3 regions of the Sphaerisporangium sp. NPDC005289 genome follow, and region 2 is predicted to be linked to each of the others. Evidence: riboswitches for the same ligand, from Rfam matches in the RefSeq annotation. Region 2 holds a riboswitch; each other region holds the start of a gene.
The links. Region 2 has a riboswitch for cyclic di-AMP ahead of ABZT47_RS04605 (CHAP domain-containing protein). Riboswitches for the same ligand answer to the same signal wherever they lie in the genome.

Region 1: it holds a riboswitch for cyclic di-AMP, as region 2 does, so the genes downstream of both, ABZT47_RS20925 (NlpC/P60 family protein) here and ABZT47_RS04605 (CHAP domain-containing protein) in region 2, are expected to answer to the same signal.
Region 3: it holds a riboswitch for cyclic di-AMP, as region 2 does, so the genes downstream of both, ABZT47_RS19215 (C40 family peptidase) here and ABZT47_RS04605 (CHAP domain-containing protein) in region 2, are expected to answer to the same signal.

The regions. Positions count from the first base shown of each region.
Region 1 is NZ_JBEXGS010000011.1:182,646-192,218, reverse strand. It holds gene ABZT47_RS20955 (ATP-dependent Clp protease ATP-binding subunit) at 1-467, opposite strand, end outside; gene ABZT47_RS20950 (Lsr2 family protein) at 780-1,112, opposite strand; gene ABZT47_RS20945 (hypothetical protein) at 1,251-1,409, opposite strand; gene ABZT47_RS20940 (RDD family protein) at 1,699-2,424, opposite strand; gene ABZT47_RS20935 (RDD family protein) at 2,594-3,952, opposite strand; gene ABZT47_RS20930 (amino-acid N-acetyltransferase) at 4,068-4,613, opposite strand; cyclic di-AMP (ydaO/yuaA leader) riboswitch at 4,995-5,190, shown strand; gene ABZT47_RS20925 (NlpC/P60 family protein) at 5,322-6,272, shown strand; gene ABZT47_RS20920 (LuxR C-terminal-related transcriptional regulator) at 6,365-6,529, opposite strand; gene ABZT47_RS20915 (type III pantothenate kinase) at 7,120-7,902, opposite strand; gene ABZT47_RS20910 (L-aspartate oxidase) at 7,902-9,573, opposite strand, start outside.
Region 2 is NZ_JBEXGS010000002.1:411,643-421,215, forward strand. It holds gene ABZT47_RS04595 (DUF6716 putative glycosyltransferase) at 28-1,221, opposite strand; gene ABZT47_RS04600 (hypothetical protein) at 1,236-2,222, opposite strand; cyclic di-AMP (ydaO/yuaA leader) riboswitch at 2,728-2,877, shown strand; gene ABZT47_RS04605 (CHAP domain-containing protein) at 2,890-3,597, shown strand; gene ABZT47_RS04610 (ABC transporter substrate-binding protein) at 4,194-5,495, shown strand; gene ABZT47_RS04615 (sugar ABC transporter permease) at 5,743-6,723, shown strand; gene ABZT47_RS04620 (carbohydrate ABC transporter permease) at 6,729-7,604, shown strand; gene ABZT47_RS04625 (GH1 family beta-glucosidase) at 7,601-9,034, shown strand; gene ABZT47_RS04630 (LacI family DNA-binding transcriptional regulator) at 9,065-9,573, shown strand, end outside.
Region 3 is NZ_JBEXGS010000010.1:103,748-113,320, forward strand. It holds gene ABZT47_RS19200 (glycosyltransferase family 4 protein) at 1-822, opposite strand, end outside; gene ABZT47_RS19205 (M48 family metallopeptidase) at 819-2,189, opposite strand; gene ABZT47_RS19210 (hypothetical protein) at 2,220-3,149, opposite strand; gene ABZT47_RS19215 (C40 family peptidase) at 3,781-4,380, opposite strand; cyclic di-AMP (ydaO/yuaA leader) riboswitch at 4,463-4,621, opposite strand; gene ABZT47_RS19220 (metalloregulator ArsR/SmtB family transcription factor) at 5,122-5,697, shown strand; gene ABZT47_RS19225 (MFS transporter) at 5,694-6,983, shown strand; gene ABZT47_RS19230 (methyltransferase domain-containing protein) at 7,228-8,115, shown strand; gene ABZT47_RS19235 (NlpC/P60 family protein) at 8,285-9,205, opposite strand; gene ABZT47_RS19240 (NYN domain-containing protein) at 9,500-9,573, opposite strand, start outside.

The DNA.
Region 1 (9,573 bases), on a different contig from region 2:
GTACCTCCCGCCGCCGCCGGCTCCTTGCCCTGGTAGCCGTGGAGCAACTGGATGACCTGCTGGCGCACTCTGTTGAGATCTGCGCCAAGCTTCACCAGCACCTGAGCAGCAACGCCCTCGCCCTCGCGGATGAGGCCCAAGAGGATGTGCTCGGTGCCGATGTAGTTGTGACCCAGTTGCAAGGCCTCGCGGAGCGACAGCTCAAGGACCTTCTTGGCGCGCGGGGTGAACGGAATGTGCCCCGACGGCGCCGACTGCCCCTGGCCGATGATCTCCTCGACCTGCTGGCGCACACCTTCAAGACTGATGCCGAGGCTCTCAAGAGCCTTGGCGGCAACACCCTCACCCTCATGGATCAAGCCAAGAAGAATGTGCTCAGTGCCGATGTAGTTGTGGTTGAGCATCCGGGCCTCTTCTTGGGCCAGGACGACAACCCGCCGTGCGCGGTCAGTGAACCTTTCGAACATCTCGTCGCTCCTCACAGAGCGGTCAGGCAGCTCGGGATATCCGGGCCCGCCGCATCCGCATGCTAGCCCCGACCGGTGACCGCTCTAGACAGGAGACGTTCCCCGAGAGCAGGGCGTTCACGCTCCATCCAACTACTGTTGGGGGGTCACATGTTCCCGCTACGCCGCAAGCGAACGACGTTTAACATCGCCGTTTTACGTGTACCCCCGGGCCGCGCCCCGGACGATCACGCTCGGAAAACACGATCATGCGGCTATGGCGGCGATTCCTGACTGGTCACCGCCATAGCCGAGTGATCCACAAAGAGCTCGTCAGTGTGCCGCTTCGTACTGCTCGACCACAGAGGAGGCAATACGACCGCGCTCACTGACGGAGATCCCGTGGGCCTTCGCCCACGCCCTGATCTCCGAGCTCTTTTCCCGGGACGGACGCTGGCCGCCGCCCCGCTTGCGACCCCGGGTGGCGGCGCCCTCCGCCCGGCGGGCATTGGACACGAAAGCCGACAGCGCCTCGCGTAGCTTCTTGGCGTTGTCGCCGCTCAGGTCAATCTCGTAAGCGGAGCCATCAATCGCGAAGGTGACAGTCTCATTGGCCTCGCCACCATCGAGGTCGTCGATGAGTATCTTCTGGATCTGCGTGGCCATCTGGCAATCCTTTCGCAGAGCATTGTTCGATTCGCCAGCCAAAGATATACCCGGTAACCCCGGCTGACAATTCACGGAACCCACAGGTTCTCATGGAACCCACAGGTACAAGAGGAGCGGCGGCGCCGGGCCCTCCGGTCAGTCGGAAGAAGCCTCAGATGCCTCAGATGACTTCTCCGAGGACTCCGCCTCCTGACGCCGGCCCCCCGCTTCGGAACGGAACAGCTTGACGACCGCGATGATGACCACCGCGGCGACCACCAAGGGTGGTATCAACGCGGACAATACATCGTTCATTGATCCTCGCTCCACGCGGGGTGGGCATTCAGCGCCCCTCCCACGTTAATTGTCACACGAGACTCCCGCGCTCTGTACCACGGCCCGCTCATCCGGGAGTCACGGTCCGACTCTATCCCCACAGGAGGTCAGCGGGGGTTGCGGGGCCGGGGGCCAAAGCCGCGAAGGACCGTTCCACAGCATTCTCCGTCTCTCCAGGCGTCTTACCGGATGGCCCGGGAAAGGCGGATCCGCCGGAAAACACGGACGGGACGGCCGCGTCGCGGCCGTCCCGTCAATAAAGCTGATCTCAGCGGGGAGCCTTGACCACAACCGTGCCCGCGAGCTTGTCGTGCAGGCCCTGCTGTAGCGGCTTGTCGGTGAGGATAAGCACGCCGAGGACGAGGACGAAGATGCCCGACAGGACGCCGAGGAAGGGAATGCCGTACAGCACCAGCACGCCGGGGTAGATAGCCGAGCGCTTCATCAACGCCGACGAATCCACCGGAGCGCCGCCGACGCCGACGAGGCGGATCTTCATGACCTTCTTGCCGATGGTCTGCCCGTCCTTGGAATGCAGCACGTAGTCATAGGCGGCGTACGCGCCGTAGGCGATGATCGCCGAGACCAGGCCGGGGACGAAGGAGGAGGAGACCGCCACACCGGGGTTGGCGAGAATTTCCTCCGTCGACGGCACGAACATCGGGGAGAGGATGAGGTTCAGGATGAAGTAGACGACGCCGAAGATCAGCATGTCGATGATCCGGGCGACCCACCTCTCCCACCACTCGGCCAGCGGCGCGGGAGCGCCCGGAGGAAGCGGCGCGCCCTGGGGGCCGCCGTAGGGGGCGTTGTAGCCCTGGGGTGCGCCGTACCCGCTCTGGGGTGCACCGTAGCCCCCCTGGGGGGCGTCGTAGCCGCCCTGGGGAGCGCCATAGCCGCCCTGAGGGGCGCCATAGCCGCCACCCTGGGGGTTGCCGTATGGCTGGCCCGGGCCCTGCGGATCGTAACCGCCGGGGGGTGGTTCTGCCGTCATTTCGTCACCTTTCGCGACTGCGAAGGAAGCTGCGGTTCGTGCAAGGTCCTATCGCATGTAGGGGTATGTCCGTTACCTTTTCGCCGATTCGGCCGCCACGTGTGCGCCGGATCGGTCGCATATAGCAAACGAGGCCGGGGGATCACCCCCGGCCCCGAGCGCGCGCCGCTTACTTGATCTTCACGACGACGGTCTTGGCGACCTTGTCGTGCAGACATTGCTGCAGCGGCTTGTCCCAGAACTGCCACAGGACGTTCACCAGGTAGAACACCCACGTGACCAGGCCCACGACCGGGACCCACGCGAGGAACTCGAAGCCCCACAGGACGCCGGCGCGCTTGATCGCGACGTCCGAGGCGAGCCCGCCCTCGACGCCGCCGCCCACTGGGACGATCTTGATGCCCATGACGATCTTGCCGACCGTCTGGCCACGCTGCTTGGTCATCAGGAACTCGTAGCCGACCCAGACCAGCCCGGCCAGGATCGCCGTCAGCAGGCTGGCCAGGAACACGCCGCCGCCCGGGCTGATCGCGCCCGTCGCGGGGTCGAAGCTCGGCGCGGTGACGATGAGCGCCGCCAGCACGGCGTTGAGGATCACGTACGGGATCACGATGATGACGATGTCGATGATGCGGGCCACCAGGCGCTGCCACCACTCGGCCAGCGGGGCGGGGGCGCCCGGAGGCTGCGTGCCGGTGGCCGGGTAGCCCTGCTGGTAGCCGGCCGGGCCGTAGCCCTGCTGGCCGTACTGCTGGCCGTAGCCCTGCTGGCCGTAGGCCGCCCCGTACGGCGGCGCCTGCTGGGCGTGCTGCTGCCCGTAGCCCTGCTGGTCGTGGCCGGCCTGCTGCCCATACTGCGGCTGGCCGTACGGCTGCTGCCCGTACTGCTGCTGGCCGTACTGGGCCTGCTGGCCGTACGCCTGCTGCGCGTCCTGCTGGCCGTACTGGCCCTGCTGGCCGTAGCCCTGCTGGGCCTCCGGCTGGCCGTACTGCTGCTGGCCCTGCTGGGCCTGCTGGGCCTGCTGGCCGTACTGCTGCTGCCCGTAGCCCTGCGGCTGGGCGTAGCCGCCGGTCTGCTGGCCGTACTGCGGCTGGCCATAGGACGACGACTGGCCCTGCTGGCCGTAGCCCTGCTGGGCCTCCTGACCGTACGCCTGCTGACCGTACTGCTGGGGCTGCTGCCCGTACTGCTGCTGGCCCTGCTGGGCCTGCTGGCCGTACTGCTGCTGCCCGTAGCCCTGCCCCTGCTGGGGGTGGGAAGGCTGGCCGTAGGCTCCGGTTCCACCCTGCTGGCCGTAGGCGCCCGGCTGGCCGTAGGCTCCCGTCCCTGCCTGCTGGCCGTAGGCTCCCTGCTGGCCATAGCCCTGCTGGGGGTAGGCGGAGTGCTCCGAGGCCGGCTGGGGACGGTGGACGACGGTCACCTCCGGATCGATGCCCGGGGGGTTCTGCTGCCCATATTGCGGAGAGCCGGTTGACGAATGACCCTCGTCCGGCTCGTCGCGTGGGTACGGCGGCTGTCCGGTGCTCACCGTGTCACCTCACTTCGGCTTCGCACGTGGCCTCTGTCAGGCGCACGTGCCGTGGTGTTGCCAAGGTAGCGACAGCGGGATCAACAGTCACCTTTCCATTCCGTCACTCCGAAGGTCAGGATCGCGGATTCACATGCAGCAACATCCGCGTGTTGCCCAGGGTGTTCGGCTTGACGTGCTCCAGGTCGAGGAACTCGGCGACGCCCTCGTCGTAGGAGTCCAGGAGTTCGGCGTAGACCTCGGGGGAGACGGGCGTGCCCTGGATGGGGACGAAACCGTGCCTGCCGAAGAACTCGACCTCGAAGGTCAGGCAGAAGACCCGCTGGACCTCCAGCCGGCGGGCGGCGTCGATGAGCGCCGCGACGATCATGTGGCCGATGCCCATGCCGCGGCAGCCGGCGTCGACGGCGACCGTGCGGATCTCCGCCAGGTCCTCCCAGAGCACGTGGAGCGCGCCGCAGCCCACGACCATGCCGTCTCGCTCGGCCACCCAGAACTCCTGGACGTCCTCGTACAGGGTCACGGTCGCCTTGCGCAGCAGGCGCGGCCCGTCGCCGGAGTAGGTGTCGACCAATTTCCTGATCGTCCGCACGTCGGAGGTGCGGGCCCGCCGGACGGCGGGCGCGCCCTCGGCGGACGGGCGCTGCGCGGCCTGCCTCATGACGCGTCAGCGTATCCGCCCACCGGCGGGGCGGCGTTCGACGCCGTGCCGAGGCCCCCCGATAACGGACTGTCCGAAATACCTGCCAATTCGCGTCGCCATCACGGAGCGTGATCCGGCGCACGCGGTCGGTGCGCGCCGCGGGAAGGTCTGGGAGCGTGGCGCGCGAGATGCTCTTTGACCTGCGGCTTTTCTTCGAGCCCCTGCCCGCGGGCCGGGTAACCGCAGCTCGGAACGGGTGCGGGACTTCCACCGGCGTGATCTTTCCGTGACGCGCCGGTTGTGGAACCTCAACAGAATTCGCAGTTCTGGTTGAGCAGGAACCTGAACTGGACTAATGTCCAGCGTCAATGTCGGTCGTCGTTCCGCGGCGACCGCACCGCCTAATTCCCGCCCCATCCGAACGGCGGGAAACCGGGGACCCAAAGGTGGGTCCGGGGGAGGTCCCCCGGCGACCCGCCACCCCTGGGGTGAATCCGAGAGGGAGGCATCGCGATCCTCCATGGTCACGTGCTCGGTAGGGCTGCTCCGGCCCGAACCCGTCAGCTAACCCGGTAGGCGTCCGAGGAGAGGAGCTTTTTGGTGCAGCCTAGGCGCACGCCTGGAAAGAGCGCGGGCAGGCACGCCCGCGGGCGAGAACGCGGTGCCCATTCCCGCTTCGGGAGCGCCTCCGGTGCGTCCTCGCGCCTTCCCCGCCGCATCGCGCTGGTGACCGCCGCGCTGATGGCCGTGACCTTCGGCTCGCCTCTGGTGTCCGCGACGGCCGAGCCCAAGCCCAGCCTCAACGACCTGAAGAACCAGGTCGAGCACCTCTACAACCAGATCGAGTCGCTCACCGAGCAGTACAACGGCCAGAAGGAGCGCCTCAAGCAGGCGCAGCGTTCGGCCGAACTCGCCAAGAAGACCCTCTCCAAGAGCGAGGCCGACCTGGAGGCCAAGCGCGCCAGAGCCGGCATGTACGCCCAGGACGCCTACATGACCGGCGGTCTCGGCTCGCCGCTGACCCTCGCCATGTCCGGCGACCCCGACGCCTACCTCGACCGCGTGGCCACGACCTACGCCCTGCAGCTGCAGCAGGGCGAGGAGGTCGCCCAGATCGGCAAGGCGATGGCGACCGCCGAGCGCGCCAAGGCCGGCGCCAAGGCCCGCGAGGCCGAGGTCAAGAAGCTCGTCTCCGACCTGTCCTCCCAGCGTGACAAGATCCGCGGCCTGGTCGCCAAGACCGAGGGCAGCCTGTTCAAGCGCGCGCTGTCGCAGGCCGGCGGGTACGGCCGGGCCACCAGGATCGAGATCCCGATCCCGGGCGAGGGCAAGGCCGCCCAGGCCGCCAGGTGGGCGCTGACGCAGCAGCTCAAGCCGTACGTCTGGGGCGCCGCGGGGCCGAGCACCTTCGACTGCTCCGGTCTGGTCCTGTGGGCCTACCAGAAGGTCGGCATCAGCCTGCCGCACTACACCGGCGACCAGTGGACCGCGGGGACCCACATCTCCCGCGAGGACCTGCGCCCCGGCGACCTGGTCTTCTTCTACAGCGACCTGCACCACGTCGGCATCTACATCGGCGGCGGCATGATGGTGCACGCACCGCGCACCGGTGATGTCGTGCGGGTGGTCCCGCTCGGCAACCGCCCGTTCGCCGGCGGCGTGCGCATCGCCGACTAGCGCCACGGCGCGCACGCCGGACGAGGCGGCCGCCGGTACGGTGACGCCGCCTCGCGCCGGGACGAGGTACCCCTGCCTCGGACGGTGCGACCTCAGATGAGGCGGCGCCGCGCCGCCCAGGCCACGGCCTCGATGGCCGTGGCGACGCCTATGCGGTCGCAGATGCCGCGCAGGCGGCGTCGTACGGTGCGGCCGCTCACGTCGAGCCTGCGTCCCACTCTGTCGACGGTCACGCCCTTGGCCAGTTCGGCGAGCAAGAGAAGATCATCGTCGCTCAGTCCCACACCGTCTGATCCCGAAGGAATGTCATTCCCTCGGGAAACCAGATCCGGATACGCCATCGGGTGTCCTCCCCCACGACGAACTCGGCAACATACTGAATGCTTCGGCCCGCCCCGTCAGGAACGTTAAACGCCGCGTTGAAAGGTCGTCAAGCACTGACCTCGATACCCATGACGTTTGTGATTGACATACCAGTGCATATGTGAACTACTCGTGACATGTCCCCGCACCTCCCGGTCCGGGGGGACATCGGCGATGATCATGGCCGTGGGCCGCATGATCCGCCATGGAAGACCACCGCGGCGCTGGTGGAGGCCCGGTTCCATGCGGGACGCCTCGCGGGCGCCCCGGCTCGGAGATATACGGTCGACACGCTATACGCCGAATTCGACCCGCGAAACCAGTACGCTTTCTGACTTTCTTCCGCCGGGCACGCCCGTGGGCGTAACACTCCGGCCACCCACGATTTGCCGTGGCCGATCACCGCGCCGCGCCGTATTCGACGCGCGCGCCCCCTCCACGTCTCCGATATGGATCTCCCCCGCCGCTTGATCGCGGGGCGCGCTCAGGCGGTGTTGCGGTTGTAGATCAGGCGCAGCCCGATGAGCGTCAGCCAGGGCTCGTGGACGTCGATCGAACGGGCCTCGTTCACCACCAGCGCGGCCATCGACCCGGTGGCCACGACGGTCACGTCGTCGGGGTCGGACGCGAGCTCGGGCGCCATGCGCTCGACGATGCCGTCCACCTGGCCGGCGAAACCGTAGATGATGCCCGCCTGCAGGGCTTCGACGGTGTTCTTGGCGATGACCGAGCGTGGGCGCACCAGCTCGACCTTGTGGAGCTGGGCCCCCGCGGCGGCCAGGGCGTCCACCGAGATCTCGATGCCGGGGGCGGTGACCGCGCCGACGTACTCGCCCTTGGCCGACACCGCGTCGAAGGAGGTGGCGGTGCCGAAGTCGACGATGATGCACGGCCCCCCGTACAGCGTGACGGCGGCGAGCGCGTTGACGATGCGGTCGCTGCCGACCTCCTTGGGGTTGTCCATGCGCACCGGCACCCCGGTGCGCACGCCCGGCTCCACGATGACGGCGGTCACGTCGCCGTAGTAGCGCCGGCACATCTCGCGCATCTCGTTCAGCACGGAGGGGACCGTCGAGCAGATGGCGATGCCGCCGATGTCGGCGTCCTTGAGCAGGGGGCTCTGACCGAGCAGCCCCTGCAGGACGACCGCGATCTCGTCGGCGGTGCGCCTGGCGTCGGTGGCCAGGCGCCAGTGCTCGATGACCTCCTCGCCCTCGAAGAGGCCGAGCACCGTGTGAGTGTTGCCGACGTCGATCGTGAGCAGCATCAAGCCCCCCGAAGGTCCAAAGCGATGTCAAGTGCGGGCGCCGAATGGGTCAGCGACCCCACAGCAAGGTAGTCAACACCGGTTTCGGCCACCTCACGAGCCGATTCCAGGCGGAGTCCGCCGCTGGACTCCAGCCGGGCCCTGCCGCCCACCAGGGCCACGGCGCGGGTCAGCTCCTCCACGGTGAAGTTGTCCAGCAGGATCTCCTCCGCTCCCTCGGCCAGCACCGGCTCGATCTGGTCCAGGCGGTCGACCTCCACCTCGATCGGCAGCTCCGGATAGGCCTGCCGGACGGCGCGGAACGCCTCGGCGACCCCGCCGGCCGCCACCACGTGATTGTCCTTGATCAAGGCCGCGTCCGACAGGGACATCCGATGATTGACCCCGCCGCCGCACCGCACGGCGTACTTCTCCAGCGCCCTGAGGCCGGGAAGAGTCTTGCGGCTGTCGCGGACCCGCGTGCCGGTGCCGCTCACCGCCTCGACCCAGCGGTGGGTCAGCGTCGCGATGCCCGACAGGTGGGTGAGCAGGTTGAGCGCGGCGCGCTCGGCGGTGAGCACGTCGCGCACAGGTCCGACGACGGTCATCAGCACGTCGCCGCGCGCGACGCGCTCGCCGTCCTTGACGTGCCGCTCCACGGTCAGGCGGCCCTGGGAGGCGCCGTGGAAGACCGCCTGGGCGACCGCGAGACCGGCGACCACCCCGTCGGCCCTGGCCACCAGGTCGCCCACCGCCGCCTGGTCCGCGGGGACCGTGGCGACGGTCGTCACGTCGCCCTCCTCGGTGAGGTCCTCGGCGAGGGCGGCGCCGATCACGGCCATGACCCGCGCCGGGTCCAGGCCAGCCTCCGCCAGGTCGGCCTCCAGCTGCTGCGGCAGGCCGGCCGCCCGGTCGTCGTGGTGCTCGGCATAGCTCATGGTCAGTCCCTCCTCGGCCAGGGTCACGTCGAGATGCCCCAGCCACCAGGCGTCGTCGCGTTCGGGGAAGTCCTCCCGCCAGTGCGAGCCGCGCGTCTCCTCGCGGGCCCGGGCGGCCGCCACCACGGCGCTCGCCACGGTGAGCAGGTTCGTGGCCTCCCACGCCTCGGTGCACGGCTCGACGGCGACCGGGGTCCAGCGGGCGTCCAGCAGGCCGTGGCCCACCTCCGCCAGGCTGCGCCCGCTGCGCAGCACCCCTGCGCCGGCGCTCATACGGCTCTGCACCCGCGGCCGGACCCGGGGGTCCACCAGGCCGGCGGCGCGGCCGTCATCGACCGGCTCGCCCGGGGCCCGCCGCCGCGGGGAGGCGAGGTCGGCCGCGATGCGCTCGGCGAAGACCAGCCCTTCCAGCAGGGAGTTGGAGGCGAGCCGGTTGGCCCCGTGCACCCCTGTGCAGGCCGCCTCGCCGCAGGCGTACAGGCCGGGGACGCTGGTGCGTCCGCGCAGGTCGGTGTGGACGCCGCCGCTGGCGTAGTGCGCGGCGGGCGCGACGGGGATGGGCTCGCGGGCCGGGTCGATGCCGTGCTCCAGGCACACCGCGTAGATCGTCGGGAAGCGGGTGCGCCACTTGTCCTCGCCGAAGTGCCGGGCGTCCAGGCGCACGTGGCTCGCGCCGCTCTCCAGCATGCGGCGCATGATCGCCTTGGCGACGACGTCGCGGGGCGCCAGTTCGGCCAGCTCGTGCACGTCCACC
Region 2 (9,573 bases):
AAAGTTTCACGCCATCCCGTCCGGTGTTCAGCCCAGCGCCTTGAGGTAGCGGCGCACGCGGCGGCTCGCGCGGTAACCGGCGCGCAGCACGTTCGGCGGCACCTCCACCCGCAGGCGGGCCCGCCGCCGGGCGGCCGCGTGCTCGGGTCCGGTGAGCAGCGGCCGCACCGGGGCGAGCCGCCCCGCGCGCGCCTCGGCGATCAGGGCGCCGAGCCTGGCCACCCAGTCGCTGGTGGCCGGATCGTGGAAGTAGTTGGCGTCGCACCAGGCGGCCGCCGGGTGCCGCAGGTCGCCGCGCGCCAGGTCTTCCAGGGTGCCCAGGCACCCGCTGTCCTCGAACACCAGGTTGATCATCTCGGCGCTGACCCCGAAGTCCGACAGGACCAGCAGCGGGACGCGGCCGGCGATCGCCTCCAGGGCCGCGGTGGAGCTGACCGTCACGAACCCCGCCGCGGCGGCCAGGTGCTCGTGCATGGCGCCGGCGGCGAAGCGCACCGAGCCGGGGCGCACCGCGCCGGCCTCGGCCAGCGACCGCCATAGGCGCTCGTAGTGATAGCGCTCGTTGTGGGTCTGGCGCTCGTTCTCAAGAGCGCGCAGCTTGACCACGACGTCCAGGCCCGGACGCGCCTCGGCCAGCCGGGCGAGGGCCAGCAGGATGCTCTCGCGGTCCTCGCGCCGCTTGGGCACCTTAGCCTGGGTGGCGAACACCAGGCGGTCGCCCGTCCCGCCGCCGGCCGTCCGATGGTCCAGGTAGGGCAGGCGGGCCAGGGCCATCGACCCGGTGGCGCCCAGTTCCCTGCCGATGCGGCCGAACTCCTCCACCTCCCTGCCGCTGTGCACGACGAACAGGTCGCAGGCCCCGCGGTACAGCCAGGCCTTCTCTGTGGCGGGGATGGAGATGCCCGGCAGCCCCGACACCAGCACCGGCCGCGGCGAGAGCCCGCCGAGCACGTCGCCGGCCAGCACGTCGACCACCGGTCCTGTGCAGGCCAGCAGGATGGCGTCGGGCCGGTCGCGCTCGGCGATGCGGCGCAGCGCCCGCGCCGACACCACGGCGGGCGGCTCCCCCGCGCCGGAGCGGGTGCCGCTGACGGCGGCGGTGATCTGGGCCGGGGACGGCACGATCGGCGTGCGCACGACGGCCAGCGTCGATGTCCAACCGGTCGGTAGCTGGTCGAGAAGACCCGCCGCCCATTTCAGATACGAGTCCGAATCGGCCACAGCGAGAACCCGGCTCAAGGAGAAGCCCTTTCGTGCGCGAACATCTGGAGATGCGATCGGAGGGAGACCGACGCGGAGGGAGTCCACCAGTCGTCGGGCACCTCCACGGTCTGGACGGGCACCCCTCGGGCGGCGAGCAGCACGCGCAGCGAGGTGACGGCCGTGGACGGGAGGCTGAGAACGCGCTGGCCGGGGCGCAGGTCGCGCAGGGTCATCTCGACCGGCGCCCCGGCGTCGTACACGGTGACCCCGGGGTGGTCGCGGACCGCGGCCAGGTCGCCGGGGTCCTCCCTGCGGTGCGGGTAGTACGCCAGCGGCCCTTCGAGGGCGAACAGCCACGACAGGTAGCGGTCGCGGTGGATCAGCCCGTTGCGCACCAGCGAGGTGCCGAGGACCACCGTGTTCTCGCGGGGCCGGGGGTGGGCGACCACCGGCTGGGAGCGCAGCCAGGCGAAGTCGTGGGTGACCAGCTCGGCCCCGAGCCCGCGCACGGCGTCGGCCAGGGCGGCGGGGACGGGCAGGGCGGTGAAGACGGTGAGCCGTCCGGCCCTCGCCGCGGCGCGCAGGCGGATCCCCGCGGCGACGCCCAGGGCCAGGCGGGAGGGCTTGGCCGTGGCGCGGGCGCGCAGCAGAGGGGTGGCCAGACCCGCGGTCAGCAACTCCAGCAGGCGGATGGTGGCCAGGCCGTCGTCGACGATGACCATGCGGGTGGGGAAGGCCGTCAGCGAGGTGAGCTGCATCCTGCCGGAGAAGGCGTCCCCGAGGACCCAGGCCTCGCGGCGGCCGGGACGGGGCATGCCCTGATCGGCGGCCTGGATGCTCAGCCCGGCCGGCAGCTCCAGCGCGTCCAGCTCGGCGCGGGTGACGCGCAGGCCGGGCAGCTTGCCGCGGGTCACCACGCGGGTGCCCGGCCCGATCAGCCCCGCGTGCCGCGCCTCGACCGCGCACAGCAACTGGAGCGGAGACTCCACCCAGGCGACGGCCGACCCCTGCTCCCGCACGCGGCTTCGACCGTTCCTCTCCACGCCGGGCATTGACACGTTCACGACGCATGCAACCTAGCCCCGCGACCCTACGTAATAGGGAACAGACGATGAACGGCGGCCGACGGCGGCCCGGCCGTTGTCGGATGAGAGCGGCTCCCAGGCGTCACATGGGCAACGCGGGCCCCACTTGACACAGAAGGCGTCGCAGGCTCCGAGTATCACTGGGCCCGGACGGCCCCGGAGGCGTGTCCGCGCCCGCAGGGCCCGGATCGGCGGCACCGTACCCGCGTCGCGGCAGGTCAACCGCGCCCAACGCGCATTCTCGCCGGACCGCGTGCCTGGCTTTGCCATGAGAAGGCCAGAACGGACGAGAGCTTTGTCCCACTTGCATGTGGTTTGTCCGATGTATTACTCTCGGAGGAATCCCGGCACGGGAGACCGCTTCTCTGAGCGACCCGCCCGTGCCGCCGATATCGCCCGGCGCGGCCGGTCCTCTGCGGAGAGACCCCTCTCCCACCGTCACGCGCCTCCGTCGAGTCCGCGCCCACGCGGAGCCGGGGACCCACCTTCTTGGGGTGAATCAGGCGCGCCCGCCCACGGACGCGCCCGTAGGACGAACCTTCACGTCCGAACCCGTCAGCTAACCCGGTAGGCGGCAGGAAGAAGGAGTCTCAGCTTGTCCATGTTCGTCACGACCGTACATCGGCTTCTGGATGCCCCGAAGAACCAGTTGAAGGCCGTCGCGTTCGGCGGGCTCGTGCTCGCCCAGGTTGTCACCGGCACCGCCCTTGCGGCGAACGCCGACTCCTCTCCCCAGGCCGACGCCGCCTCTCCCAAGAGCGGCATCGTCGCCGTCGCGCGGCAGGAGGCGGCGAAGGCGGGGCTGCCGTCCCGGCAGGTCTCCGCCGAGCAGTTGCTGGCACTGGCCGAGAAGCAGGTCGGCATCAGCGAGAACGGCAGCGGCGGCGGCACCAAGTTCCACGCCTGGTACATGAGCTCCCCGCGCGCCAGGGAGACCGTGGCGCGCGACAGCGGCACGATCGCCGACTACGCCGACGCCGCCTGGTGCGACATGTTCGTCTCCTGGGTGGGCGCGCAGATGGGCCTTCAGGACACCGTCGGCGCCGACGCCTACACCGTCGCCCACGCCAAGTGGTTCGCCGCGCGGGACCGCTGGGGCACCACGCCCAAGCCCGGCGCGGTCGTGTTCTTCTCCTTCAACGGCGACAAGAGCATCAACGGCATCGAGCACGTCGGCTTCGTCATCAAGGACAACGGCGACGGCACCATCCGCACGGTCGAGGGCAACACCGACGGCGGCAAGGTCGAGATCCGCACCAGGCCGGCCTCGCAGATCGTCGGATACGGCTACCCCGGCTACGCCGCCTGACCTCGGCGGCCCGCCGCCCTCGTTCCACCTTTCCGCGGCGTCCCGCCCGCCTCCCCGCGAAGGACGCCTCCCGGCGCCGCACGGCCGGCCCACTCCCCCGGCCGCGCGGCGCCGGCGCTCGTTCCCATCACTCCGGCGAGCCGGCCGGAACGCCGCGCAGCCCGCGCGCCGCGCCCCCAGGACCTCGGCGGAGCCCGCGCGCCGTGGCCCAGGAGCCCGGCGAAGCCCGTGCGCCGTGGCGCATGGATGATTTGCGCCCGACTGTGCCGAAGCGGTGGGAGCGCTCCCAATGCTGCGAAAGGGCCTTATGGGGGCTACTCTACGGTTTTCTCAGCGCTAACCGCCCCAGGAGTAACAGTTAGGTTTCGGCATATTGACGCCAGCATTGCCCGTCGGGGACCCTTCGTGGGAGCGCTCCCAAATATCGCTCGCAGGCTCACCCCCGCGAGATCACGACTGAGGGATCCAGCACATCGTGGGCCCGACTGTCGGGGCCGGCCCTCGATGCACCTCCCAAAGATCGGGCAACCACCTGAGAGGGGTCCGGAATGATGAACAATATGCGCCGCGGGAAGACACTCGCGGTCGCATCGGTGATGACGGTCGCACTCGGCATCACCGCCGCGTGCAGCTCCGGCGGGGACGGCGGGAACACCAGCACCGGTGGCTCGTCCTCGGCCGCGGCCGAGAAGATCACCCTTACGCTGCAGACCTTCGGCGGCGGGACCAACTTCGGCTACAAGGCCGCGGTCGCCAAGTGGAACAGCGATCACCCCAACGTTCAGGTGAAGTACAACAACCTCACCGACAGCTTTGAGAACGTCTACTGGCCGCAGATGCTGCAGTGGCTGCAGTCGGGCACCGGCGCCGGCGACGTGGTCGGCATCGACGAGGGCGGCATGGGTCTGGCCAAGGCCCGTCCCCAGTTCTTCACCGACCTCGGCCAGTACGGCCTGCAGAGCCGCCAGGCCGACTTCCCCGCCTGGAAGTGGGAGAACGGCATCAACACCGAGGGCAAGCTGTTCGCCCTCGGCACCGACGTCGGCGGCATGAGCATCTGCTACCGCTCCGACCTGTTCAAGCAGGCCGGGCTTCCCACCGACCGCGACGAGGTCGGCAAGCTGTGGAGCGGCGGCTGGGAGGACTTCATCAAGGCCGGCCAGCAGTTCCAGTCCAAGGTCAAGGACGCCAAGTTCGTCGACAGCATCAACACCATCTACAACGTGGTGCTGGCGCAGGAGGCCGCCAAGAACGGCAACGTCACCTACTTCGACAAGAACCAGCAGCTCATCGTGGACAAGAACCCGGCCGTCAAGTCCGCGTTCGACCTCGCCACGAAGATCAGCCAGGACGGCCTGACCGCCAAGCTGCAGAACTTCACCGACGGCTGGAACACCGGCTTCGTCAAGTCGCAGTTCGCGACCCTGGGCTGCCCCGGCTGGATGCTCGGCGTGGTCTCGGGCAACGCCGGTGACAAGTTCAAGGGCAAGTGGGACGTCGCGACCGTGCCCGGCGGCGGCGGCAACTGGGGCGGCTCCTGGCTCGCGGTGCCCAAGCAGTCCAAGCACCCGAAGGAGGCCGCCGAGCTGGCCAGCTACCTGACCAGCCCCGACGCCCAGCTCATGGCGTTCAAGGAGGGCGGCAACCTGCCCAGCACCATCCCGGCGCAGGACAACCCCGAGCTCCAGAGCGTGAACAACGAGTACTTCAACAACGCGCCCATCGGCAAGATCTTCGGGCCGTCCATCAAGTCGCTTCAGCCGATCTTCCTCGGTGAGAAGCACGCGCAGGTCAAGCGCGAGGTGGAGCAGGTCCTCAACGGCATGGAGCAGGGCTCGGTGCCCGTGGCCCAGGCCTGGCAGAAGTTCGTCGAGGCGGGCCAGAAGGCGGCGGGCTGATCCTCCCCGGTCCTCACCGGTTCGCCGGGGCTCACCGCCCCGGCGAACCGGTGACCTGCCGTAGTGAGCGGCGTGGCGGTGGTGGAACCCACCACCGCCCACGCCCCGCGAGGCACTCGTCCAGTCGTACCGATGCCGAGCTTGGTTATCGCTTGGTAGCGGGCACACGATCGACCGTTACCGACGAGAAGAAGGAGAATGGGGCTCCTCCCCGTGGCCGCCGGCCAGGGAGCGCCCCGGAAATCCGATGAGCGTCAACCTCCACACGCAGCGGGCGGATCCGGCGCCTCCGCCGCCCCGGCCGGGACGCCACCAGGCGCGCTCCCGCCGCAGTATCTGGTCGCAGTTCGACATCAAGGCGACCCCGTACTTCCTGATCTCCCCGTACTTCCTGCTCTTCGCGATCTTCGGCCTGTTCCCCCTGGTGTTCACCCTGTGGGTGTCGCTCCAGGACTACGGACTGGCCGGCGGAGACGCCTCCTTCACCGGCCTGGCCAACTACACCAAGCTCCTGGCGGACGAGGACTTCTGGAACGCGGTGATCAACACCGTCGGCATCTTCGTCCTCGCCACGGTGCCGCAGCTCGTCCTCGCGCTCATGCTCGCCAACGCGCTCAACAAGCGCCTTCGCGGCCGGCTGTTCTTCCGGCTGGGCGTCCTGGTGCCGCTGGTGACCTCGGTCGTCGCCGTCGCCATCGTGTTCACCCAGCTCTACGGCCGCGACTTCGGCCTGTTCAACTGGCTGCTCGGCTTCGTGGGCGTCGACCAGCACATCGACTGGCAGAGCGCCAAGTGGTCGTCCTGGACCGCCATCGCCACCATGGTCGACTGGCGCTGGACCGGCTACAACGCGATCATCTACCTCGCGGGCATGCAGACCATCCCTCGCGACCTGTACGAGGCGGCGTCCATCGACGGGGCCTCCCCGCGCCGCCAGTTCTGGCAGATCACCCTGCCGATGATCCGCCCGACGATCATCTTCACCGTGTTCGTCTCGACGATCGGCGGGCTCACCCTGTTCGCCGAGCCGGTGATGTTCGCCAGCAACCGGATGGACGGCGGGGCCACCGGCCAGTTCCAGACGATCGCCATGTACATCGTCGAGCAGGGCTTCCGGAACTTCAACTACGGCTACGCCGCCGCGGCCGCCTGGCTGCTGTTCCTGCTGATCCTCCTCGGCGTCGGGATCAACTACACGTTCGTCCGCCGGATCGGAGGCAGCAAGTGACCGCGATCACGCAGGTCAGGCCGGCGCAGAGGGGCAAGGCGCGCAGCAAGCGGGACCCGTTCCGCGCCACCCCCCTGACGAAGATCGCCCTGGGCTTCACCGTCCTGCTGTCGATCTTCCCGATCTACTGGATGATCATCATCGCGTCGCGGACCAACTCCGACGCGGTGGAGGTGCCCCCGCCGCTGCTCCCTGGCGGCAACCTCGGCGCCAACATCCAGCGCGTGCTCGAGACCGAGGACGCGCACTTCATCACGGGTCTGGTGAACTCGCTGATCGTCACCTCGACGGTGACGCTCTCCGTCGTGCTCATCTCGACGTTCGCGGGATTCGCCTTCGCCAGACTCCACTTCCGCGGCCGCAACCTGCTGCTCGGCTCCATCCTCATCACGATGATGGTGCCGCTCCAGCAGATGGGCATCGTCCCGCTCTACCAGCTCATGGTGACCCTCGGCTGGACGGGCACGCTCAAGGCCGTCATCCTGCCCTACCTGCTCAACGGCTTCGGCGTCTTCATGATGACGCAGTACACCGATCAGGCCGTGCCCGAGGAGCTGGTCGAGGCGGCGCGGGTGGACGGCGCGTCCACCATGCGCATCTGGTGGAACGTGATCCTGCCCGCCGTCCGGCCCGGCATGGCCGTGCTGGCGCTGCAGACCTTCATGCTCAACTGGAACGAGTTCATGTGGCCCTTGATCGTCCTGAGCCCGGAGAACCCCACGGTTCAGGTGTCGATCAGCTTCCTCACCGCGGCCCACAGCACGGACTACGTCCTGATCTTCACCGGAACGGCCCTTTCCGTACTACCGCTCATTGTCGTTTTCGTCGCGTTCGGCCGGCAGATCGTCGGCGGACTCATGGAAGGTGCGGTCAAAGCGTGACCACGCAGGAGACTCAACCCCAGACCGGCATCCCCGCCCTCGCGTTCCCCACCGGCTTCGTCTGGGGCGCCGCCACCTCGGCGTACCAGATCGAAGGGTCCACCGACGTGGACGGGCGCGGGACCTCCATCTGGGACACGTTCGTCCGGCAGCCGGGCCGCATCCTCAACGGCGAGAACGCCGATGTGGCCATCGACCACTACCGCCGCTACCGGGACGACGTGGCCGTCATGGCCGAGCTCGGGCTGACCGCCTACCGCTTCTCGGTGTCCTGGCCGCGGATCATGCCGGACGGCGCCGGCACGGTGAACCAGGCCGGCCTGGACTTCTACCGGCGGCTGGTGGACGAGCTGCTGGCCAACGGCATCGAGCCCTGGCTGACCCTGTACCACTGGGACCTTCCCCAGGCACTTGAAGACCTCGGCGGCTGGCCCGCACGCGACACGTCGAAGCGCTTCGCCGACTTCGCCGCCTGCGTCCACCAGGCGCTCGGCGACCGCGTCAAGCAGTGGAGCACCGTCAACGAGCCCTGGTGCGCCGCCTTCCTCGGCTACTCCTCCGGCGAGCACGCGCCGGGACGCCGTGAGCCGGCCGCCTCGATCAGGGCCGCCCACCACCTCAACCTCGCCCACGGCCTGGCCGTCCAGGCGCTGCGCGCCCAGGGCGCCGACGCGCGCATCGGCGGCTCGGTGAACCTGTACGCGATCAGCCCGGCGACCGACGACGCCGCCGACCTGGACGCCGCGCGGCGCATCGACGGCCTGCAGAACCGCTTCTTCCTGGACGCGCTGCTGAAGGGCTCCTACCCCGAGGACGTCCTCGCGGACCTGAGCGCGGTCACCGACATCGACTTCATCCAGGACGGCGACATGGAGACCATCTCCACGCCGTTCGACACCCTGATGGTGAACTACTACAGCCGGTTCACCGTGTCGGGCAAGCCCGGAGGCGCCGCCTCGGCCGCCGCCGCCCCGACCGGCGCCGGCTCGCCGTGGCCCGGCAACGAGCACGTGTCGTTCGTCAACGGCGGCCGGCCGGTCACCTCGATGGGCTGGGAGATCGACGACCTCGGCCTGTACGAGGTGCTCCAGCGGGTCGCCACCGAGTACCCGAGCATCCCCCTGGTCATCTCCGAGAACGGCGCCGCGTTCGACGACGTCGTGGCCGACGGGTCGGTCGACGACCAGGAGCGCCTGGCCTACATCGAGGCGCACCTGCGCACCTGCCACGCCGCCATCGAGGCGGGCATCCCGCTCAAGGGGTACTTCGCCTGGTCCCTGATGGACAATTTCGAGTGGGCCTGGGGCTACGGCAAGCGGTTCGGACTGGTGTACGTCGACTACGAGAGCCAGCGCAGAACCCCCAAGGCCAGCGCCTTCTGGTACGCCGACACGATCCGCAGAGGCGGGTTGCTGGGTCCGGCAGAATAAGGCGTTAACTGTCAGGAGGGGGCTACTTTGATGAACGGGGACCGCCGCTCGGGAGCGCGACCGACCCTCGAGGCCGTCGCCGCTCGCGCGGGCGTCGGCCGCGGCACCGTGTCTCGCGTCATCAACGGCTCGCCGAAGGTGAGCGACAAGGCGCGCGAAGCGGTGCAGCAGGCGATCGACGAACTCGGCTACGTGCCGAACCGGGCGGCGCGCACCCTGGTCACCAGGCGCACGGACACGATCGCGCTGGTGGTGTCGGAGTCCGAGCAGCGCATCTTCGACGAGCCGTTCTTCGCGGGCATCATCCGCGGCATCGGCTCGTCGCTGTCGGAGACCGGCCTGCAGCTCATCTTGACGATGGCGCAGTCGCGCGACGAGCACGAGCGCCTGGAGCTCTACCTCACCGGGCAGCACGTGGACGGCGTGCTGCTGATCTCCCTGCACGGCGCCGACCCGCTGCCCGGCCGGCTGGAGGAGATGGGCGTGCCGACCGTCCTCGGCGGCCGCCCGGTGGGCTTCACCCCGTTCAGCTACGTCGA
Region 3 (9,573 bases), on a different contig from region 2:
GGCGTCGTAGTAGGCCGGCAGGCTGCTCCAGGGCACCGACCCGGTGACCACCACCGACCCCGCCAGCCCCCGCTCGCCGATCGCCCGCTCGATCGCCGGACGGGACGGCCCCCCGCCCACCAGCAGCAGGACGGCGTCCGGCACCTCGCGCAGCACCGACGGCCAGCAGCGGACCAGCGTGTCCTGCCCCTTGCGCGGCACCAGGCGCGACACGCACACGACCACCGGCCGCTCGCCGATGCCCAGCGACGCCCGCACCCCCGCGCCGCCGGACCCGGGACGGAACACACCGGTGTCCACGCCGGGCGTCAGCCGCACGAGCCGGCCGGAGGGCACCACGCGCACCAGCCGCTCGCGGGTGTACTCGCCCAGGTAGGTGACCACGTCCGCGCGGGCGCCGATGCGCGCGAGCAGGCCGCGCGCCACCGGGACGCCCGCCCAGGCGGCCTCGTGCCCGTGGGTCAGCATGACCACCCGCCGGGCCCCCGCCGCGCGCAGTGCGGGCGCGAGCAGACCGAGCGGGGCCGCCGCGCCGAACACGACGGTGTCGCACCCCTCCGACCGCACCAGAGCGGCCGCCCGCCGCGCCACCTCAGGGACCGGCAGCATCAGCGACCCAGCGTGCCGCACCACGCGGTACGGCTGCCGCGCGTCGAACTCCTCCCACCCGCGCCAGCGCGAGGCGTACACCACCACCGACCCCGGCGGCCGCCGGAGGGCGAGCGCGTGCACGAACGCCTGGATGCCGCCGGGCCGCGGCGGGAAGTCGTTGGTGACGAACAGCGTCCTGGCGTGCCCGGGGCCGTGCCCGTCGGGGATCACGGCTCGGGCAGGCGGTTCAGGCGGGCCCAGGAGCGCGCCAGAGCCAGACGCTGCGGAGCGGTGGGGTGGGAGGCGTACATCAGGTAGTCGAAGCCGCTCGGCGTCAGATCGGAGATGTTGGTCAGCGCCAGCCGCTTCTGCATCGCGGCGAACGTGGCGGCGTCACGGGTCAGATCCAGCGCGTGGACGTCGGCCCTGGCCTCGATCCGCCGGCTGACGAGGTTCTCGGCCGGCCCCGACAGCACGGTCGCCAGGCTCATCAGCCCCAGAAGCACGCCGACCGCCCTCGGGTCGGCCACCGAGGCGACGCCCGTGCGGCGCCTGAGCGCGGGCAGGGACACCACCAGGTACAGCAGGCAGGCGCCCGCGGCGGCGCCGAGCGCGCCGACCATCGTCCCGTACAGGACGTCCCCGCGCTTGGCGTGCCCCAGCTCGTGCGCGACGACCAGCCTCACCTCACCGGCCGGGGCGCGCAGCAGCGTGTCGTAGACGACGATGCGGCGGGTGGCGCCGAAGCCGGAGACGTAGGCGTTGAGCGCCGTGGTCCGGCGGGAGGCGTCGGCGACCAGCACGTCCTGGACGGGGACGCCGTCGCGGCGGGCCATGGCGACCAGATCGTCGCGCAGCCGCCCGGCGGGCAGCGGCGTGAAGTCGTTGAACAACGGCTCGACGACCAGGGGGTAGACGAACGACGCCGCGACGGTGAGCAGGAACGCCCCGGCCGCGGCGGGCGCCCACCAGCGGCGGGGGGCGCGGCGGGCCAGCCAGACCACCGCGAGCACCATGATCGCGATGATCACGGTCTGGACGGCGAAGCTCTTGAGCCGGTCGGCCGACCACGCGGGCCACTGCTGGGTGGACAGGCCGTAGGCGCGCAGCCGCGTCTCGTACCACATGCCGAGCGGCCACTTGATCGCCAGGCTCACCGCCGAGAGCGCGACGACGCCGAGCAGGGCGCGCGCCCACCACGGGCCCGGGAGCCGTCCCACCAGCCAGGCGCCCACGGGCGTCAGGACCAGCACGCCCGCGACGGCGAGCGTCACGGCCAGCGACAGGTACACCGGCACGTTCACGGCCGCGTCGAAGGCGTCGGCGCGCGCGATCTGCGCCGCGGTGAAGTCGCGCGCGGGATCGGGCGCCACGGCGGGCGCGGAGCCCGGCAGCGGGCGCCACGGCGTGCTCACCGCCACCACGGCGGCCAGCGCCACCCCCAGGCCCACCAGCGCGCCCCCCGCCGCCCGCACCCCGCTCACCGCTCGCTCCGAGCCGGCGCCTGGACCGTCGGGTGGGCCCGTGCGGGCGTGCGCATCCGCGCCGGCGTCGCCCGCCGGGCCGGCCACGCGGCCGGTCTCGTCACTTCGCTCCATGCTCTCCCCTGCGCCGCGCCGCCACCGTGGTCATGCGAGCTGGTCTCGGACGTACTCGCGCCAGGCGGCGGTGAATCGCTCCAGGCTCATGCGGAGCGTGCGGGACAGCGCCGCCCGCACGTCCCCGTGCCTGGACTCACGGTAGAGGCTCACCAGAGCGCGTTCGCCGAAGCGCCCCGCGACATACCGGCAGGCGAGCCAGGCCTCCTCGTACGCCTGGGCCTGCCGCGCGGAGCCGGCGGCGAACGCCTCCGGCCCGGGCAGCCGTTCGGGCGTCCGTCCGGCGCGCACCTCGTCGGCCAGTTCGGCCGCGGCCCGGCGCGCCGGGATGCCGGCGTCGAGATAGCCGACGTAGTCCGCGAACCCCTCGACCAGCCATTTGGGCGTGCTCCCGTCGAGCGCCGCCCCGGTGGCGATGTGCGTGATCTCGTGGGCGAGGACGACGTCGCGGCCGGCGGCGGTCAGGCGGGCGAACGACCGCGGCTCCACGATCACCCGGTCGGCGCCCGCCACCGCGGCCAGGCCGTTCACCTGCGCTGGGGCGGCCAGCACGGCCGCCTGCTCGGTCGTGGCGGGAACGGCGATCAGCGGACGCACCGGGCCCACGACGCGGGCGACCAGCCGGCTCGCCCGGTCGGCCCGGCGCGCCAGGTCGGCGAACGCGGCTCCGGAGGCCGCGGCGGCGGCTTCGCCTCCGGGGACGGGCCTGGTCGCGGAGGTTTTCGCAGCCTGCGGGGCCGTGGTTCCAGAAGCCGTGAGGGCTCCAGCGGCGGTGAGGGCACCGGGGGCCGCGACCACGAGGGAGAGGTCGCCGCGGAAGGTCCGCGCGCCGGACCATATCTCCGGATGCTCGCCGATCAGCGTCCGCGCCCGCCGTCCGAGATCGTCCTCGACGGCGGAGGGCCCCGTCAGCACGGTCAGCAACCCCGCCAGGACGGCCCAGAGCCACACGACGCGCATGCGGGAAATCTACTCGCTCGTCCTTCCCGGCCACATCGGCGTCCCAGAGGCGGACCCCCGTCAGCGTCCCGACGGAGGACCCGTATCGACTTCCCGGCGGCACATCGGCCTGGCGGGGCACGGACGCGCGAAGGCCCCGTCCGGTCGTGTCGCGCCTCGCCGATGGGGCGCGGCGCGGACGCGCGAAGGCCCCGTCCGCTCCGAGGGGGGAGGAGCGGACGGGGCCTTCACGACCGGCGCGAGGGGCATGTGCACCACCTGGAAAGGTCTTCGAGGAGCGGGGGCACCTCTCGGAGACGCTCTCCCGGAGGAATCCTCGCGCCGATCGGCCTCCGGAACGGCAGGCAGATCGGCCTCCGGAACCGCCGGTCGGCTTCCAGCACCGCCGGTCAGGGTCCGGAATCGCCGGTCGACATCCCGGGACGGCCCGGAAACCGGACCGGCCCGTCGTGGGAACCGGGAGCGGATCGGCACGGGCGACCGGCGCACCCGACCCAGCGGAGCCCTGGATGGGCGGGGGTGGTTCCGCGGGTCAAGCGGGGGTCCAGCGCCGACCTGGAGCGGCAGGCGGAATCCGACCTGGTCATCCGATTGCTGGATGGCAGCGCCGACGCCGCGACGGTCCCGCCGGTCAGGCGCCGGGGCGGACGGCGCCGACGAAGGACGCCTTCCGGTAGCCCGACAGCTTGTCGATGCGCACCCGCGCGCCGGTGTGCGGCGAGTGGATCATCTTGCCGTGCCCGACGTACATGCCGACGTGGCCGAGTCCGTAGAAGAACATCAGGTCACCCTGCTTGAGGTTCTTCCAGGACACCTTCTTCCGCACCGTGCGGAACTGGCTGGCGGCGATGCGGGGCAGCTTCACACCGGCCTTGCGCCAGGCGTACAGCATCAGGCCGGAGCAGTCGAAGGCCCCCGGGCCGCTGGCGCCCCAGCGGTAGGGGTCGCCGATCTGCTTCTTCGCCACCGCGACGGCCGTGTGCGCCTTGAGCTGCTGCCGGGCGGCCCTGCTCACTTTGGCCTTGCTCTTGGATGTGCGGGAGGTGCCGGATGTGCTCGCCTCGCTCACCGCGGCCGTGCCGGTGGGCTCGGAGGCCCCGGTGATGCTCGGTGTCTCGATCAGCCCGGCCGGGCCGTAGACGGACGGCTCTGAGGGTCCCTGAGCCGGTGCCGCCGTGGCGGCGTCAGCCGCCGTCGCCTGCGTCGCCACGGCTCCCACGGAGGCCGTCATGGTGAGCACCACACCGCCGAGAGAGAAGCGGGCAATGCGCGACAGACGAGGGTTCTGGGTGGTGCTGGACAGGATCGCTCCTTGATTCTTCCACTCACGCCTACCGGGTTAGCTGACGGATTCGGGCATGGAAGTAGCCCTACGACGCCAAGGCGTCGATTCACCCCCTGATCCCGCGTTCAGGATCAATTGGGTCCCCGGTTCCGTGCTCCTTGCCGCACGGATTCGGCAGGTCACCGCCCCTTTGGGGTCCTGGCTCGCGCCTTACTGGGGCGACGGCGACCGCTGGATTGTCATGCGTGGAGCCGGTCGGAAGACCGGCTCCGTTCGCGACGGCATGGCGTGCTCGCCGCGGGCCAGAAGTTACACAGAACCCCAAATCGAGGCAAAGCCGTGACCAAGTCACATAGATCAAATAGGGGGCTTCTTAATCAGGAAACCCCTGCACAACAAGCGCATCCGTTACCCGTATGTGATTCCCCTCACATATCCCGAAACGGCACCTGACGCGAGTCACACAAGTCACATCAGTCACACCCGTTCAGGGATCTTGGAGAGGGAACGGTCCACCTAGCCCCGCCCGGCGGACCGGGATGCGCACCCCCGCGTGTCACGCTCCGCACTCGAGACCCGTTACCCACGACGTCCGTTCCGCAACGATCATTCAGCAACAGTGCTTCCGCAATGAGAATTACGCAATATCCGTTGTGCAACGTCCATTGCTCATGTCAAAGTGGGCGCATGGCCGATGAAGACGTACGCACGATCACCGACTCACGGGTGCTGGCCGCCCTGTCGCATCCCACGAGGCGGCGCCTCATGGACGCGCTGAAGGTCTACGGTCCCTGCACCGCCAGCATGCTGGCCGAGCACACCGGGCAGGCCGTCGCCAACGCCAGCCACCACCTGCGCGTCCTGGCCGGCAGCGAGCTCATCGAGGAGGCCCCCGAGCTCGCCCGCGACCGGCGCGAGCGCTGGTGGCGGCTGTCCTCGGCCGAGCTGCGCTGGAGCGAGTCCGACTTCGGCGGCGACCCCGCGACCGCCGCCATCGCCAGCGCGGCGGCGTCCCTCAACCTCGAACACCACGTCAGCATGGTCCGCGCCTGGTACGCCGCGAGCGAGGACGAGCGGGCGGCCTGGCAGGACGCCCCCTTCTCCACCGACAAGTGGCTGCGGCTCACCCCCGACGAGCTGCACGAGTTCGAGGCGCAGTTCCTGGAGCTCCTCAACCGGTGGGCCACCCGGGAGATCCCCGACGACGGGCGGCCCCGCGAGCCGGTGTTCGTGTTCGCCTTCGGCGTCCCGGGCCGGCCGTGAACGGCCTCACCGCGGCGGCCGCGCCCGCCGCGTCTCGATCCCGGGGCCGCTGGGGGCTGCTGCGCGACCGCGACTTCCGGCTGCTGTGGGTCGGCGAGACCACCAGCGGCTTCGGCAGCTCTCTCACCTCGGTTGCCCTGCCTCTGGTCGCGATCACCGCGCTCCACGCGACCACACTGGAGGTCGCTCTGCTCACCGCCGCGGCGTGGGTGCCGTGGGTGATCATCGGCCTGCCCGCCGGAGCCTGGGTCGACCGCCTGCCTCGCAGGCCCGTGATGCTGATCTGCGACGCCGTGTCGTTCCTGCTGTTCCTCAGCATCCCGGTGGCCGCGTGGCAAGGCGTGCTGACCGTCGGCCATCTGCTGGCCGTCGCGCTGCTCACGGGCACCGCCAAGGTGTTCTTCCAGACCTCCTACCAGGTGTACCTCCCCTCGATCGTCGTCCCCGCCGACCTGCCCGAGGGCAACGCCAAGCTCCAGGGCGGCGAGTCGGCCGTCGAAGTGGTGGGCCCGGGAGCCGCCGGTCTGGTCGCCCAGGTGTTCGGCGCGGTCACCGCGCTGCTCGCCGACGCGGCGAGCTTCGTGGTCTCGGCGCTGTGCCTGCTCGGCATCAGGGCCCGCGAGGCCCCGGTGTCGCGCGAGCGGCGGGCCACGACGCTTCGACGCGAGATCGGCGAGGGCCTGCGCTTCGTCGCCCGCGACCCCTACCTGCGGGTGCTCACGGTGTTCGGGGCGGCCAGCAACCTCGGGCTCATGGGATACCAGGCCATCCTGGTCGTCTTCCTGGTGCGCGACGTCGGCGTCGGCCCCGGCGCGGTCGGCGGGCTGATGGCGGTCATGAGCGTCGGCGGCCTGGCGGGTGCCGCGAGCGCCACCTGGGTGTCCAGGCGGCTCGGCAGCGCCCGCGCCATGATCGTGTTCGAGGCGCTCGGCGCGCCGTTCGGCCTGCTCATTCCGCTGGCCCACCGGGGCCCGTGGCTGGCGGTCGCGGTGGCCGGCGGGTTCGTCCTGGTCACGGGCGTGGTGGCGGGCAACATCATCAAGGCGGGCTTCCGCCAGACCTACGTCCCCCGGCACCTGCTCGGCCGGGTCTCCGTGAGCATGCAGTTCGTCAACTACGGCACCATCCCGCTCGGCGCCCTCCTCGGCGGGGCGCTCGGCGGCGCCATCGGCACCCGTCCGTCGATGTGGGTCGTCACGGCCGGGCTCGCCCTGACCGGCCTGATCCTCCTCACCGGCCCCCTCAGGCACCGCCGCGACCTCCCCGCCTCCCCCGACCACCCCTGACCCACGACCCCACCCACCACCAGACCAGGCCGCACACCGAGCCGGACCCGTTCAAGCGTGCCTATCCCGGCGCCGGGTCGGCGGGGACGAGGAACGGCCGATCCGGCGCCGTGTGCGGCGGGCGACCCGGTGGACCCTCGACTCACAGCCCCGGCCGTTCGCCAGGCCACCGGCGGGCGGGCGTCCTTGCCATATCGGCAAGAGGGTGTGCTCATTCGCGCTGCGAGCGCCTAGCCTGCCGGCCATGATGTCGCACTCACAGCACCATGATCACCTTGACCATGAAGATCAACGTGACCGCCATGACCACGATGGCGAGGGCCACGCGCACCATGACGAGGCCGGCCTGGCGGACCTGCTCGACCTGGACGCGGTGGTGCTCGGCGCCTACCTGGAGAAGGTGACCGAGTGGGCCGGGCGGCACGCCCCCGACGCGCCCCGGACCATCGTCGACGTGGGCGCCGGGACGGGCACCGGCGGGCTGGCCTTCGCACGCCGCTTCGCGACCGCCGAGGTCGTCGCCGTCGACAGGTCCCCCTTGATGCTCGGACGACTCCAGGCCACGGCGCGCGAGCGCGGGCTGGCCCACCGGCTGCGCGTCGTACAGGCCGACCTGGACGTCGCCTGGCCCTCGGTCGGCGGAGTGGACCTCGCGTGGGCGTCCTCGTCCTTGCACGAGGTCGCCGACCCGCACCGCGTGCTCACCGACCTGCACACCGCGCTGAACCCCGGCGGCCTGCTGGTGGTCGTCGAGATGGACGGTCCGCCGCGCTTCCTCCCCGACGACATCGGGTTCGGCCGGCCGGGCCTGGAGTCGCGCTGCCACGAGGCGATGGCGCAGGCGGGCTGGAACGCGCACCCGCACTGGCGTCCGTACCTGGAGCGAGCCGGTTTCGAGATCGCCGCCGAGCACCGATTCAGCATCGAGGCGACTCCGGCGCCGCCGGAGACCGGACGCTACGCGCATGCCTACCTGAGCCATATCCGCCGCGGCCTCGACGGCCGGCTGCCCGCCGACGACCTCGACGCCCTGGACCGCCTGCTCGCGCAGGACGACCCCGGGGCCCTCCTGCACCGCGGCGACCTGACCGTCCGGGGCACCCGCACCGCCTGGGCGGCCCGCCGCCCCTGACCGGCTCCCCGCGCCGGCCACAGACCGCGCTCCGGCTCGTAGAACGCGCTGACTGCAGAACGGGCTGAGCCGCAGACGCGCTGAGCCGTAGAACGGGCTGGGCCGTAGAACGCGAACGCCCCCGGGCCGGAAGTCCCGGCCGGGGGCGTGGCGTGGTCCGTGCGGTGCGTCAGGGGCGGACGGCGCCGATGATCCCCCGATAGCTGGAAAGGGGGACGACCTTGACGACGTCTCCGGTGCGGGGCGCGTGCACCATCTTGCCGCCGCCCGCGTACATGCCGACGTGACCGAGGCCCGCGGCGAACAGCAGGTCGCCCGGCTGCAGGGCGTTCAGGGAGACCCGGCGGGAGGCGCCCCAGGAGTACTGCTGGGCGGCGGTGCGCGGCAGGCTGACCCCGGCCGCCCGCCAGGACGCCTGGGTGAGGCCCGAGCAGTCCCAGGCGCCCGGCCCGGTGCCGCCGTAGCGGTAGGGCTTGCCGACCTGCGCGAAGGCGAACTGCAGCGCCGCGCGGGCGTTGCCGGAGGCGGCCCCGGTGTACTTGATGCCTGGGCTGTTCGGATTGCCGGGGTTGTAGGCGTTCAGCTTGCGCAGGAGCCGCTCCTGCTCACCGACCAGCTTCTCGACGTCCTTCTTCTGCCGGCGCAGGTCGTCCAGCAGCTTGACGGCCTTGTCGTAGGCGCCCTTGGCCTTGTCGCGCTGCCCCTTGAGCGACCGGGTGGCCTGCTCGTACGCGCTGATCGTGCGTGACTGGCCCGCCGACATCTGGTCGATGGAGGCCAGCCCGGCCAGCAGCGCCTCGGGGTCGGGCTGGGTGATCAGGTTGGACCAGGACAGGACGTCACCGGACTGGTAGGTGCTGATCGCGACCGACACCAGGCCGACGCGCAGGTCATCGACGCGGCCGAGCTCGCCCTTCAGGCGGCCGTTGAGGGAGTTGTACTCCTTCCTGGCCTTCTTCCACTGCTCGCCGGCCAGGTTGTAGCGGTCCACCACCTTGTCGGCCTGGTCGTTGAGCTTGGCCAGCCGCGCCTTCGTCTGGGCGATCGTCGGCTTCGGCTTGGCCTCCGCTCCGCCCGTCTGGGTCGCCATGACGGCGACGATCAGACCGGCGGCCAAAGGTATCCGCCCTATCGCCCGGATCCCACGCACGACCACTGGGACGCCAGCTCCCTCTGCGAGACAAGTGAGACAACCTGGGCGGTGATCCTACAGAAAAGGCATGGATACCTGCACCTCTTCGCCAGTAAATGGTTTGAGAACAGTCAAGCGATGGGAAATCGCGTCGCCACGACGATCGCGGGCGCCGGGCGCCACAGGACCACGGCCCGTCCGCGGCGGGCGGACGGGCGTCGTCACGGATGGCGTCGCCAGGAACGGGCGTCGTCAGGAACGGCCGAGGCGGCGCAGCAGCAGCGTGGAGGGCACGGGACGGGCGCCCATGCGCCGCACCGAGTCGG